One region of the Paraburkholderia sp. ZP32-5 genome, then DNA from elsewhere that is predicted to be linked to it. Evidence: predicted binding sites of a transcription regulator. Region 1 holds the regulator's gene; the other holds the start of a gene.
The links. The regulator LexA, encoded in region 1, represses DNA repair genes until DNA is damaged. The targets are predictions, from matches to a motif close to ACTGTATNNNNATACAGT.
Positions count from the first base shown of each region.

Region 1 (7,226 bases):
TGATCCGCGTACTGGCGCGCGACCCGGCGCAAATTTTCCGCGTCGAGCAGCATCCGTTCGATCAGTTGATGCACGGCCTTGCCCGGCTCGGTCAGGCCCGTCAGCCGCTTGCCGCGGCGGATAAAAATGTCGACGCCGAGTTCGTCCTCGAGATCCTTGATCTGCTTCGACACACCCGACTGCGACGTGTACAGCACGTTCGCCACCTCGGTCAGGTTCATGTTCTGCCGCACGGCTTCGCGCACGAAGCGCAATTGCTGGAAATTCATCGTTTGTCTCCGGTTTCGCCAGAGTTGAGTTATTGAAGCCGTCGGGTTCGGCTGAATGCTGATATGCAACGGGCGGCTGGCGTGCCGCCCGCGTCCGTCATTGCGCGGGGAACACGCGGAGTGCGCGCGGCACCGCGGTCACGCCGTCGCCGACCGTGAGTTGCAGATCGCGCCACGTCTCGCGATCGAGTTCGGCTTCGAGCACATTGCCCTCGCGGCCGGCCAGTTCGACCCGCACCGAGCCGCCGAGCGTCACGACACGCCGCACGTCGACGACGATCCCGTCGCGATGCCCGGCCGCCTGCGGATACAACTGCAGATCGTGCGGCCGCACATAGGCGAACGCCGGGCCGCTAAAGCCCGCGGTGATCGCGACCGGCAGCGCGGCACCATCGACGACGAAACCATCGGCATCGACGTTACCGTGCAGACGGTTCGCCGCGCCGAGAAACTCGTAGACGAACGGCGTCTGCGGATGGTCGTACACGTCCTGCGGACTGCCCACCTGCTCCACATGTCCGCGATTCAACACGACGATGCGGTCGGCCACTTCCAACGCTTCTTCCTGATCGTGCGTAACGAAGATCGTCGAGATATGCAGGTCGTCATGCAACCGCCGCAGCCAGCTGCGCAATTCCTTGCGCACCTTCGCATCGAGCGCGCCGAACGGTTCGTCGAGCAGCAGCACCTTCGGCTCGACGGCAAGCGCGCGAGCCAGCGCAATACGCTGCCGCTGCCCGCCCGACAGCTCCGACGGATAACGCTGCGCGAGCCAGTCGAGCTGCACGAGCTTCAGCAGTTCATGCACCTTTTCGCGGATCACCTTCTCGGACGGCCGCTCCTTGCGCGGCTTCACGCGCAGCCCGAACGCGACGTTCTCGAACACCGTCATATGGCGAAACAGCGCGTAGTGCTGGAACACGAAACCGACTTCGCGTTCGCGCGCGCCGACCGACGCGACATCCTGACCTTGCAACTCGACCTGGCCGCCGTCCGCGTATTCGAGGCCGGCGATCACGCGCAGCAACGTCGTCTTGCCGCAGCCCGACGGCCCGAGCAGCGCGACCAGCTCGCCCGGCGGAAAGTCGAGCGATACGTCATCGAGCGCGACGAAATCGCCGAAGCGCTTATGCAGGTTACGAACGGTGATACCCATTTACAGCTCTCCTTGCTTGAGCGGGTGTCGCTGCGACGCGGGCGTAGCGTTGACGAAATACGAGTGTGATGCGGATGACGTCGTGGCGGACTGCGCGACCGACTGCGCGGCGCCGGACGACGCAGTCCCTGCCGGCAGCGCCGGACCCGCAAACGCGGGCACATCATGCGCGGACGACAGTTCCGCCGACATATGGCGCTCGGCCAGCAACTTCAGACCGAGCGTCACGAGCGCGAGCAGCGCGAGCAGCGACGCCACCGCGAACGCGGCCGAGAAGTTGTATTCGTTATAGAGAATTTCGACGTGCAACGGCATCGTGTCGGTCTGTCCGCGGATATGGCCCGACACCACCGACACCGCGCCGAACTCGCCCATCGCGCGCGCATTGCACAGAATCACGCCGTACAGCAGGCCCCATTTGACGTTGGGCAACGTGACACGGCGGAAGATCTGCCAGCCCGATGCGCCGAGCACGTGCGCGGCTTCTTCTTCATCGTTGCCCTGCGCCTGCATCAGCGGAATCAGTTCGCGCGCGACGAACGGGAACGTGACGAAGATCGTCGCGAGCACGATGCCGGGCACCGCGAAGATGATCTGCACGTTGTGATCTTCGAGCCATGGACCGAACCAGCCCTGCGCGCCGAACATCAGCACGTAGATCAGGCCGGAGATCACCGGCGACACCGAGAACGGCAGATCGATCAGCGTGGTCAGCAGCGCCTTGCCGCGAAATTCGAACTTCGCGATGCACCACGATGCGACCAGACCGAACACCAGATTCAGCGGCACCGCGATCGCGGCGGTGATCAGCGTCAGTTTGATTGCGGACAGCGCGTCCGGATCGGCGAGCGCTTCGAAGTAGAAACGCAGCCCCTTGTTCAGCGCCTGATAGAACACCGCGGCGAGCGGCACGACCAGAAACAGCGCGAGAAACAGCAGCGCGACGCCGGTCAGCAGCCAGCGCACGGCGGCCCGCTCGGTGACCGGATCGGGGCGGCGCGCGGCGTTCGGTTGAGTCGTGGCGCGGCTCATTGCGCACCTCCACCGACGGCCGCGACAGGCGTGACGGCAGCCGGCGCCGGCCCCGCTCCACCACGGCTCGTGCGCCGCTGCAGATACCACTGCAGTGTATTGATCAGCAGCAGCATCACGAACGACACGACCAGCATCACCACCGCAAGCGCGGTCGCGCCCGCGTAGTCGTACTGTTCGAGCTTCGTGATGATCAGCAGCGACGTGATTTCCGATTTCATCGGCACGTTGCCGGCGATAAAGATCACCGAGCCGTATTCGCCGAGCGCGCGCGCGAACGCGAGCGCGAAACCGGTCAGCAGCGCCGGAAACACGGCCGGCAACACGACGCGGCGAAACGTCAGCCAACGCGACGCGCCGAGGCACGCGGCGGCCTCTTCCTGCTCGCGCTCGAACTCTTCGAGCACCGGCTGCACCGTGCGCACGACGAACGGCAAACCGATGAAGGTCAGCGCGACCAGCACACCGGCCGGCGTGAACGCAATCTTGATGCCGAGCGGTTCGAGAAACTGGCCGATCCAGCCATTGCCCGCATAGACGGCCGCCAGCGAGATACCGGCCACCGAGGTCGGCAGCGCGAACGGCAGATCGACCACCGCATCGACGATGCGCTTGAACGGAAACGTGTAGCGCACCAGTACCCACGCGACCAGAAAGCCGAACACCGCGTTGATCAGCGCGCCGCCGAGCGCGGAGAAGAACGTCAGCCGATACGACGCGAGGACGCGCGGCGAACTGACCGCGCGCACGAACTGCGGCCAGTCGAGCGTCGCGGTCTTCAGAAAGGTGGCCGCCAACGGAATCAGCACCACGAGGCTCAGATAAGCCACCGTGATGCCGAGTGTCAGGCCAAAGCCGGGCAACGCGCTCGGCTTGCGGAAGGTCAACGTCGTCATGCTCGATACTCTGTGATCAGGTTGATGCCTGCTTGCGCGGCTAGCCGGGGGATCCGGCCAGTCGACAGCGCGCTCCCGCGAGCGCGCCGGAAAAAACTGGCGGGAAGCCACGCTTCCCGCGTCCCGCCGCCGATGTCCGAATTTGCGGTGTCCGGACCCCGGCGCCCTGCCCGTCACTGCGGCTGGTAGATCGAATCGAACACGCCGCCGTCCGCGAAATGGGTCTTCTGCGCATTGGCCCAGCCGCCGAACGAATCGTCGATCGTGTACAGCTTCAGCTTCGGAAACTTCGCGGTCAGCTCGGCCGGCACCTTGGTCGAGCGCGGACGATAGAAGTTGCGCGCGCCGATCTCCTGGCCCTCCTCGCTATAGAGGAAGTTCAGATACGCTTCGGCGAGCTTGCGCGTGCCGTGCTTATCGACGACCTTGTCGACCACCGCGACCGGCGGCTCCGCGAGGATGCTCACCGACGGCACGACGATCTCGAACTTGTCGGCGCCGAACTCCTTCTGCGACAGGAACGCTTCGTTTTCCCACGCGATCAGCACGTCGCCGATACCGCGCTGCACGAAGCTGGTGGTCGCGCCGCGCGCGCCCGAATCGAGCACGCCCGCATTCTTGTAGAGCTTGCCGACGAACTCTTTCGCCTTCTGCGCATTGCCGCCCGGCTGATGTTCGGCGTAGGCCCACGCGGCCAGATAGTTCCAGCGCGCGCCGCCCGAGGTCTTCGGATTCGGCGTGACGATCGACACGCCCGGCTTCACCAGATCGTCCCAGTCCTTGATGTGCTTCGGATTGCCTTTGCGCACGAGGAACACGATCGTCGACGTGTACGGCGACGCGTTATCGGGCAGGCGCTTCTGCCAGTTCTTGTCGACGAGACCCTTGTTCGCGAGCGCGTCGATGTCGTAGGCGAGCGCGAGCGTCACGACATCGGCCTGCAGCCCATCGAGCACCGAACGCGCCTGCGCGCCCGAGCCGCCGTGCGACTGCTTGAAGGTGACCGTCTCGCCGGTCTTCGCCTTCCATTCCTTGCCGAACGCCTGATTGATGTCCTGATACAGCTCGCGGGTCGGATCGTAGGAAACGTTCAGCAGCGTCGTGTTGGCGTGCGCCGTGCCGCTTGCGCCGACGAGGCCGAGCGCGCCTGCCGCGCCGACGGCGAGTGCCGCGATGAGTTTCCTGCCCCGTGCCGCAAGCCCCGTATGCCGATGGTTCATGTCAACTTTTCTCCGCGTGATGATCCGCTGATGAGCGTCTGATGTTGTTTTGCGTCGCGGTCACGTGCACATGAGCGCCAAGCCGGAGGCCAGTCTATCGATCCGCCTTCATAGTTAAAAATAATGTTTCTTCATTTTTTTATACGCAAAAGTGGTAACGGCAGAGATATCTGCTGCTGAGGCGCCAGAAAGGCTGTGATGACGCCCATCAGCGACGCTGCGGCGCGGTCGTCACGACGAACTTAAAGTAAAGCTTGAATTGCGCCGAATACTGTATAAAAATACAGTCACCTGTTCATACATACAGTGGCCATGACAAAACTCACCGCACGACAGCAGCAGGTTTTCGAACTGATCCGCCGCGCGATCGAGCGCACCGGGTTTCCGCCCACGCGCGCCGAAATCGCCGCCGAACTCGGCTTCAGCTCGGCCAATTCCGCGGAGGAACATCTGCGCGCGCTGGCTCGCAAGGGCGTGATCGAACTCGCGGCCGGCGCATCGCGCGGCATTCGGCTGCTGACCGGCCAGGACGAGGCGCCGCATCAGTTCACGCTGCCGCATGCAAGCCTGATGCAGTTGTCGCTGCCGCTAATCGGGCGGGTCGCGGCGGGTAGTCCGATCCTCGCGCAGGAACATATCTCGCAGCACTACGCGTGCGACCCGGCGCTGTTCTCGAGCAAGCCCGATTACCTGCTGAAAGTGCGCGGCCTGTCGATGCGCGACGCGGGCATTCTCGACGGCGACCTGCTCGCGGTGCAAAAGCGCAGCGAAGCGAAGGACGGCCAGATCATCATTGCGCGGCTTGGCGACGACGTGACGGTCAAGCGCCTGAAGCGCCGGCCGAACGGTATCGAGCTGATCGCCGAGAACCCCGATTACGACAACATCTTCGTGGAAACCGGCAGCGCGGATTTCGCGCTCGAAGGCATCGCGGTTGGGCTGATCCGCCCGGGCGAGTTCTGATTCCCGGTTGCATCCGCCGAACCGCCCGCACCGGTTTGTCCCACCCAAGCCGCATTCACGTCGCATCGCCTGGAGAGATTCATGGAACGCCTTGCCCGCCTGCTGCCTTTTCGCCAGTTCGGCCGTCTGCGCCATCTGCGCAAGCTCACACCCTGCTCACCGATCGAAGCGCCCGCGGCTCACACGCCGTCGTTGTTCGACGAGCCCACGGAAGCCGCGGGCCTGCCGTCGTCGTTGCCGGCATTCGCGCGCGTGTCGCTGAACGCGGGCCTGAACATGGCCGAGCCGGCCCGGCGCGCGCCGGTGCGGGTCTACCACGGACCGTCGCGGTTGATTATGGTGGGTACGGTCGACGCGGTATGTCGTATGATCGATCGTTGCATTGCCGACGAAGCCAACATGCACGGCGCGGTGTTCGAAGCGTGAGCGAAGCCTGAGCGGATCCCGGGTGAAGTTCCAGTGCCTGGATATTCGTGTCGTATGGGATCGTTTCGACCTCGCCGTGGTCCATGCTGGATCACAACCGACCGGGGAGTCCCATCCGATGAAAGTTCAGAAACGCACTTCGAAGCGCATTCCGAAACGCATCCAGGGCAGCGCCACCCGGCCACTGCTGATCACGCTGATCGTGGTCATCGTGATTGCCGCACTGGGCTATGTTTATGCATCGCCCTATCTCGCGGTCAACAATCTCAAACGCGCGGCCGACGCGCGAGACGTGCAAACGGTCAACCAGTACGTGGACTTTCCCGCGTTGCGCGCCAGCCTCAAGCAGCAGGTGGCCGACATGCTGACGCACCGGCTCGAAGCGGATGGCGGTAACAAGCTGGCAACCATTGGCGCGGTCATCGGCGTGACGCTGATCGGTCCGCTCGTCGATGCGTATGCGACACCAGACGGCGTCGCGGCCTTGCTGAACGGCATGCCGCCGCGCGGCACCCCGGGTGAGCAGCCGGCGGCCCCGCAAGCCTCCACTGGCAGCGAAGCCCCAGCGGCGCCGGCCGCGAATTCGGCTCCGCCCGCGCGCCAAAGCACGGCCGGTTATCGCAGCCTCAACGAATTCGTCATCACGTTTCGGCGCGGCGAAGGCAATACGAATTACTCGGCGGTCTTTCAGCGCGAGGGGCTCGTTACGTGGAAGCTCGCCGCAATCAATCTGAACGAGTGACCGGGTGGTTTGGCGGGAAGGATGATGCGTGGCTGAGCAGCGACGCTCAGTCACGCGAGAACACAATGCGGTATGGGATGTAGCGGATGTGGCAAATACGGCAACGCCCGATGCGGCAACACCCGACGCAGTAACGCTCGATCACGCAGCGGCGGCCTGTTGCTGTTCCTGTCCGGACGAACAGGCCACCAGGATGCTGCACGAAATCCGATCGAGCAGCGGCGTATTGCCAGCCCCCATCCACCAACGCGACAAGCCGGTCCGGCAGCGATGGCCGACCACCACGAGATCGACTTGCAGTTCATTGGCGAGATTGGCGATCTCGTCGATCGGATGACCGAATGCGAAGTGCCCTTGCGCGCTCACGCCACGCTCGGTCAGCCAGTTCACGCCTTCCTGCAGAATCTCACGGGCGGTTTTTTCAAAACTGCCGCAGGCGACGTCGGTTAGCAGACCCGCGCTTTGCGCAATACTCGAACGCATGTCGACGACCGACAGCAGATGCGTTTCCGCCTTCAGATC
Region 1 is NZ_JAJEJP010000001.1:1,842,653-1,849,878, reverse strand. It holds gene L0U82_RS07815 (CysB family HTH-type transcriptional regulator) at 1-269, opposite strand, end outside; gene L0U82_RS07810 (sulfate/molybdate ABC transporter ATP-binding protein) at 367-1,425, opposite strand; gene cysW (sulfate ABC transporter permease subunit CysW) at 1,426-2,457, opposite strand; gene cysT (sulfate ABC transporter permease subunit CysT) at 2,454-3,353, opposite strand; gene L0U82_RS07795 (sulfate ABC transporter substrate-binding protein) at 3,527-4,573, opposite strand; gene lexA (transcriptional repressor LexA) at 4,886-5,536, shown strand; gene L0U82_RS07785 (hypothetical protein) at 5,618-5,962, shown strand; gene L0U82_RS07780 (DUF2939 domain-containing protein) at 6,081-6,704, shown strand; gene L0U82_RS07775 (universal stress protein) at 6,846-7,226, opposite strand, start outside.

Region 2 (7,226 bases), 420 kb from region 1:
GGCTAAGTCATATACCGAAGCTGCGGATGCATATTTATATGCATGGTAGGAGAGCGTTCCGTAAGCCTGCGAAGGTGCACTGGAAAGTGTGCTGGAGGTATCGGAAGTGCGAATGCTGACATGAGTAGCGATAAAGGGGGTGAAAGGCCCCCTCGCCGTAAGCCCAAGGTTTCCTACGCAACGTTCATCGGCGTAGGGTGAGTCGGCCCCTAAGGCGAGGCAGAAATGCGTAGCTGATGGGAAGCAGATTAATATTTCTGCACCATTGTGAAATGCGATGGGGGGACGGATCGCGGAAGGTTGTCCGGGTGTTGGAAGTCCCGGTCGCTGCATTGGAGAAGGCGCTTTGGCAAATCCGGGCGCAGGATTCAAGGGTGTGGCGCGAGCGACTTAGGTCGCGAAGCAACTGGAAGGGGTTCCAGGAAAAGCCTCTAAGCTTCAGTTTCACAGTGACCGTACCGCAAACCGACACAGGTGGGCGAGATGAGTATTCTAAGGCGCTTGAGAGAACTCGGGAGAAGGAACTCGGCAAATTGGTACCGTAACTTCGGGATAAGGTACGCCCTTGTAGCTTGACTGGCCTGCGCCAGAAGGGTGAAAGGGTTGCAATAAACTGGTGGCTGCGACTGTTTAATAAAAACACAGCACTCTGCAAACACGAAAGTGGACGTATAGGGTGTGACGCCTGCCCGGTGCCGGAAGATTAAATGATGGGGTGCAAGCTCCTGATTGAAGTCCCGGTAAACGGCGGCCGTAACTATAACGGTCCTAAGGTAGCGAAATTCCTTGTCGGGTAAGTTCCGACCTGCACGAATGGCGTAACGATGGCCACACTGTCTCCTCCCGAGACTCAGCGAAGTTGAAGTGTTTGTGATGATGCAATCTCCCCGCGGCTAGACGGAAAGACCCCATGAACCTTTACTGTAGCTTTGCATTGGACTTTGAACCGGTCTGTGTAGGATAGGTGGGAGGCTTTGAAGCTGGGACGCTAGTCTCAGTGGAGCCGTCCTTGAAATACCACCCTGATCTGTTTGAGGTTCTAACCTTGGTCCGTAATCCGGATCGGGGACAGTGCATGGTAGGCAGTTTGACTGGGGCGGTCTCCTCCCAAAGTGTAACGGAGGAGTACGAAGGTACGCTAGGTACGGTCGGAAATCGTGCTGATAGTGCAATGGCATAAGCGTGCTTGACTGTGAGACTGACAAGTCGAACAGGTGCGAAAGCAGGTCATAGTGATCCGGTGGTTCTGTATGGAAGGGCCATCGCTCAACGGATAAAAGGTACTCTGGGGATAACAGGCTGATACCGCCCAAGAGTTCATATCGACGGCGGTGTTTGGCACCTCGATGTCGGCTCATCTCATCCTGGGGCTGTAGCCGGTCCCAAGGGTATGGCTGTTCGCCATTTAAAGAGGTACGTGAGCTGGGTTTAAAACGTCGTGAGACAGTTTGGTCCCTATCTGCCGTGGGCGCTGGATATTTGAAGGGACCTGCTCCTAGTACGAGAGGACCGGAGTGGACGAACCTCTGGTGTACCGGTTGTCACGCCAGTGGCATCGCCGGGTAGCTATGTTCGGAAGAGATAACCGCTGAAAGCATCTAAGCGGGAAACTCGCCTTGAGATGAGATATCCCCGGGGCTTTAAGCCCCTTGAAGGGTCGTTCAAGACCAGGACGTTGATAGGTCAGGTGTGCACGTACAGTAATGTACTGAGCTAACTGATACTAATTGCCCGTAAGGCTTGATCCTATAACAGGTGTGTCTCGACAACCGTTAGTGCTTCAGCACTTACGGATGTCCGATCCCCGAAGGGGATACGAACCTCCACAGGAGGTGACAGGACGCACGGTTGAGATCAGTGTTGTGCCAGAACCAACACAACCCCCCAACACGATTCACACACGAATCCTTTACGCTTCTTCCCGATTGGCTGTGGCGCTCACCGGTTGACTCCAACCCCCAGCGACGCAGCAACCCGTCATGCCTGATGACCATAGCGAGTCGGTCCCACCCCTTCCCATCCCGAACAGGACCGTGAAACGACTCCACGCCGATGATAGTGCGGATTGCCCGTGTGAAAGTAGGTAATCGTCAGGCTCCCCTCATGTCAGAAACCCCACCCCCAGCGGTGGGGTTTCTGCGTTTACGGGCGCAGGAAGCGCGGGCATAACGCCGGACGACACTCCGGATGTGCCGGATCGCAGCCCTTCCCGGGCAATCTGGAAAACGGTCAGTTCCAGAGCCATCTCCGACGCTCCTGTCTCATCACGTCGGCCAGATGTTACGACGTCGAGCCAGAATATTTCTTCGTTCTAGCGCCGGTCAGCAGATATCCACGCCCGTCAAGCCTGCTTGCGCACCGGGGCCGAATCGGATCTGCCGATGATAAGCCGGTCGAGCCGTTCGCTCGCCTCCGTGATCGCCCATAGCGGCGCGTGACGCAACTGCCGGTCGTAGTTCGTCGCGATCGATGCAAACAGAGCGAACTCCGCGTCATCGAGCTTCCACGCATTGTGTTCCCGTCCGGCGCCGAATACGGATGCCGCGGCACGGTCCGCGGCATGGAACTCCTCGCGGCTCATCGAGCCGAAGCCCGCTTCGGCCAGGTAACTGGGCACAGCCACTTTGCCGTCATGCCGCCGCGTGATGAGCGACCTTGTAGGTCTCTGAGAAGCCGCAAATCGCGCATGCGCATCACACGATAGACTCGTTTGGTTTTCCCGCGGCCTCGTAGCATCAGCATCGCAACGCTGGCGTGCATCGCAACACGCCCCCCATCGCATCGATAGCGCTGACGTCGATCACATCAGCAGTACCTTCTCCATTCACCTTTCCTCACTCTTAACATTCGCCATAGAATACTGTATAAATATACAGTATTTCGAGCCACTAAACGCGCCCCATTAATCTCCCGACTGCAAGAAGTTAGCTGCATATCAGCGATATTTGTATGCAAAAACCGCACGTTCCTTGTTTGCCTGCTGATGCTTGTTTTCGATGGTATCAGTCGAGACAAGGCGTCTACATCCAACAGAGGCGGAGCGTTATCGATCAAAGAGTGTGTCCATGGCCACAGCGATTCGGTTAGCGACGACCACATTGTCATCGCAACTACAGCGTCAGATATGGCAAGGCAACGAGCTTGCCGGCTCGGACTCGCGTGTGATTTCCAGTGGCTATGCCGCGCTGGATCGGTTGTTGCCGGGGCAAGGCTGGTCTGCGGGTGGTCTGACGGAGCTGCTAATCGAGCACTGCGGACTAGGAGAGGTGCGCCTGCTGGCTCATGCGCTTCGTCATCTGACACAACAGGCCGGTCGGTACGTCATGCTCGTCGCGCCTCCCTATCAACCCTGTGTCGCGGCGTTGCAGGCATGGGGGATCGATATCGGGCGCGTGCTATGGGTGCGTTCGACGGAGGATCAGGCGCTTTGGGCTGCCACTCAGGCATTGAAGCAGGACGGTATCGGCGCGCTGCTGGTCTGGCTGCCGAGTGCGCGTGCCGACAAGGTCCGGCGCTTGCAGGTGGCGGCTCAGGAGTCGGCAGCGCTCGCATTCCTGATCCGCCCGGTGGCGGCGGCCTCGCAATCGTCACCGGCGCCTTTGCGGATGATCTGCGAACCGCTGTTGCCAGCCAACGCGGAGACGATCAATCGCCGCCAGTGGCTGCAGGAAATCGGTCTGTCGATCGACATCTTCAAGCGCCGCGGACCACCGCTGGCCGAGCCTCTTCATCTCGTTCTGCCTTTACAGAGCGTGGTGTTGCCGGAAGGCGGAAGTGGCAGTCATCAACGCGCAGAGATCAAACATGTTGTGGATCGCAGTCACCTTACCGCTATTGCCGCTGGAAGCAGTGAAACCGTTCGCACTCGCTCCGGATGGTTCACCCGCGAAGCCGAACCGGCCTGATCCGCGTGACGTCACCGCTCAGCCTCGAGTTGCCACGGCTCCAGACAAGCGAAGCTGTTATGCGCTAGCCGATCATGCACACATCCTGATGCCGGATCTCGACGCCTTGCGTGCCGGCGTTCAGGTTGGGCACTCGCGCTCGTACGCATTGGCGCTGGCACCCGGTTTGACGCTGCTTGCCGCCGATGCCGCCCGTGAAACCCAGGCATTCGAAGCGATTGCGCTGGCTTTGCTGAGCTACACGCCCAAGGTGTCACTCGCCGACGCACACACGCTGCTGCTGGAAGTCGGCTCCGGCCTGCGCCTGTTCGGCGGCTTGCGCGCGCTGTTGTCGCGGGTATCGGCCACGGTGGCGGCATTCGGTTATGTGGCGCGCATTGCCTGTGCACCGACCGCCTGGGGAGCGTGGCTATTGGCCCAGGCGCGCGCGTGCCGGCAGGGGCGCCGTTGGCATGTAGTCAAGGCGGCGTCGCTCGCACATGTGCTCGATGGGTTGCCCGTCTCACTGCTGCCGGTCGAGCAGGCGCATCGCGATGCGTTCTCGCATGTCGGCTGCGCGACGCTCGCCGACTTGCGCGGCTTGCCTCGGTCCGGCATCGTGCGCCGGTTCGGCGGCGGCATTCTGGATCTGCTTGCGCAGGCGTACGGCACGCGGGCCGATCCACGCGAATCGTTTCGCGCGCCAGCGTCGTTTCATGCGCAACTGGAGTTGCCGTCGCGAGTCGATAACGCCGATGCGCTGCTGTTCGCCGCGCGCCGGTTGATCGTGCAGCTGGCCGGCTGGCTGAATGCGCATCATGCGGCGCTCAGCGGTTATACGTTGCTGTTCGAGCATGAGTTGGCGTCGCGCCATGCGTCGAAGACATCGAGTCTGAAGGTCGCGTGGGCGATACCGTCACGCGATGCCGAGCATCTGATCTGGCTGTTGAGGGAAAAGCTGAACCAGACAGTGCTGGCGGCGCCCGTCATCGAACTGAAGCTGGTAGCGGATCAGATCGTCGACCATGCCGGGCGCTCGGACACGTTGTTTCCGATGCCGGAGTCGGACGGCGATTCTCTCGCGCGGCTGCTCGAACGGCTGAGCGCGCGGCTAGGGCCCGAGAACGTGCTGCAGATGTCGGTGCAGGACGATCATCGTCCGGAGCGGTCCATGCGCGTGGAAGCCTACGAGGCGCAGGCGTTTTCACGCAGACAGCGCGCGCCCGCGAAGAGCCGCGCCAAGGTCAAGGCGGACAAGACCTGGCTTACCGATGAACTGCGCAATGCCGCGCAAGAAGAGCGTGAGGGCAGTGAGCCATCGGCACACGACCGCTCAGCCTCATCCGCGCCGGCCGGCACGGCGAACGCTTCGGCGACGGCGCAACCCGAGCCCAATGTCCAGGCCGTGCCCGAAGATCTCCCCGACAGCGAGTTGCCTTCGCAACCTCGTCCGCTCTGGCTGCTCGATCAGCCGTTGCGTCTGATGATGCGTGATCAGCGGCCGATCTATCGCCGGCCGCTGAAAATGCTCACGCGTACCGAGCGAATCGAAGCGGGGTGGTGGGACGGCAATCCCGTCGCGCGCGATTACTACATCGCGGCCGACGATCGCGGCCACATGTTCTGGGTGTATCGCGAGCGGGTCAACGGCGAGTGGTATTTGCAGGGTCTGTTCGGCTGAATGCGATGAAGATGCCTGAACCGTCCTTCTCGCAGCAGACATTCGCGGCGCACCTGCCGGCGTACGCGGAGCTGCATTGCCTGACCAATTTCTCGTTCCTGCGCGGGGCTTCGCAGCCGCATGAGCTTGTTGAGCGGGCGATGGCGTGCGGCTACAGCGCGCTCGCGATTACCGACGAATGTTCGCTGGCTGGCGTCGTGCGCGCTCATACGACGGTAAAGGACATCGCGAAAGAACAGGAACGCGAACGGAAGGAGCGCGAAGAAAAGGCCCGCCGCCAGGCCACACAAGCCGAAGCCTCTCCGGAAGACGCCATCAGCGCGTCTTTGCCGTCGGAGCCAGCCACGCAGGAAGGCGCTAACGAAGCCACTAACGAAACCGCCAACGAATCCCTCAATGAAGGCCCCAACAGCAAACCATCAAAGCCGGTCCCTCACCTCATCATCGGCAGCGAATTCAATCTGACCGATGCCGACGGCAAGCCCTTCTGCACGCTGGTTGCGCTCGCCATCAATCGCAACGGCTATGGCAACCTTGCCGAGCTGATCACGCTCGCGCGCTCGCGTGCGGACAAAGGCAGCTATCGCCTCGGTCCGGAAGATTTCACCGCCTCGCTGCCGCATCTCGAGCATCTGCAAGGACTGCCCGATTGCGTGCTGCTGCTCGTGCCGCAACGCACGGCGACGCTGTCGCACACGCTGCGTTGCGCGCATTGGCTGGCGTCGTTCGCGGCGCGGCGTGCATGGATCGCGCTCGAGCTCTGGCAAACCGGCAGCGACGATCTTCAGATCGACGCGTTGCGACTGCTTTCCAAAGAGAGCGGTTTGCCGCTCGTCGCAGCGGGAGGCGCGCTGATGCACACGCGCTCGCGCAAGCCGCTGCAGGATACGCTGACCTCGATCGGTCTCGGCACGCCGCTATCGGCCTGCGGCTATGCGCTGGAGGCCAATGCGGAGCGGCATCTGCGCACGCGTGTGCGGCTGGGCAAGCTGTATCCGAGTGATACGCTCGAAGAGACGCTGCGCATCGCCGCGTTATGCCGCTTCTCGCTCGATGAGCTGCAATACGAATACCCGGAGGAACTGGTACCCCGGGGCGAGTCGCCGCCGAGCTATCTGCGCAAGCTGGTCATGGCCGGCGCGATGGAGCGCTGGCCGGGCGGCCTCGACCTGAAGCGGATCCAGCAGATCGAGAAAGAGCTGAACCTGATCGCCGATCTGAAATACGAAAAATATTTTCTGACGGTGCACGATATCGTGAGTTTCGCGCGCTCCAGAAACATCCTGTGTCAGGGGCGAGGGTCGGCGGCGAATTCGATCGTGTGCTACTGCCTGCATGTGACGGAAATCGATCCGGTCAGCATGAACATGCTGATCGAGCGATTCATCTCGCGCGCCCGCAACGAGCCGCCCGATATCGACGTCGACTTCGAGCATCAACGGCGCGAAGAGGTGATCCAGTACATCTATGCGAAGTACGGTCGTCATCGCGCGGCGCTGACGGCATCGCTGATCACCTATCGCGCGCGCAGCGCGCTGAAAGACGTCGGCAAGGCGCTGGGTCTCGAAGCGTCGCTGATCGAGCGGATCAGCAAGTCGCAGCAATGGTGGGATGGGCCCGACGCGGTGGCTGCCTATCTGGCCGAAGCAGGCTTCGATGCG
Region 2 is NZ_JAJEJP010000001.1:1,419,806-1,427,031, forward strand. It holds rRNA gene L0U82_RS06075 (23S ribosomal RNA) at 1-1,748, shown strand, start outside; rRNA gene rrf (5S ribosomal RNA) at 1,983-2,096, shown strand; gene L0U82_RS06085 (hypothetical protein) at 2,342-2,623, opposite strand; gene imuA (translesion DNA synthesis-associated protein ImuA) at 3,066-3,905, shown strand; gene L0U82_RS06095 (Y-family DNA polymerase) at 3,805-5,565, shown strand; gene L0U82_RS06100 (error-prone DNA polymerase) at 5,571-7,226, shown strand, end outside.
Region 2: a site for LexA is predicted at 2,860-2,877, ahead of imuA (translesion DNA synthesis-associated protein ImuA). Genes of this name have one in related genera too.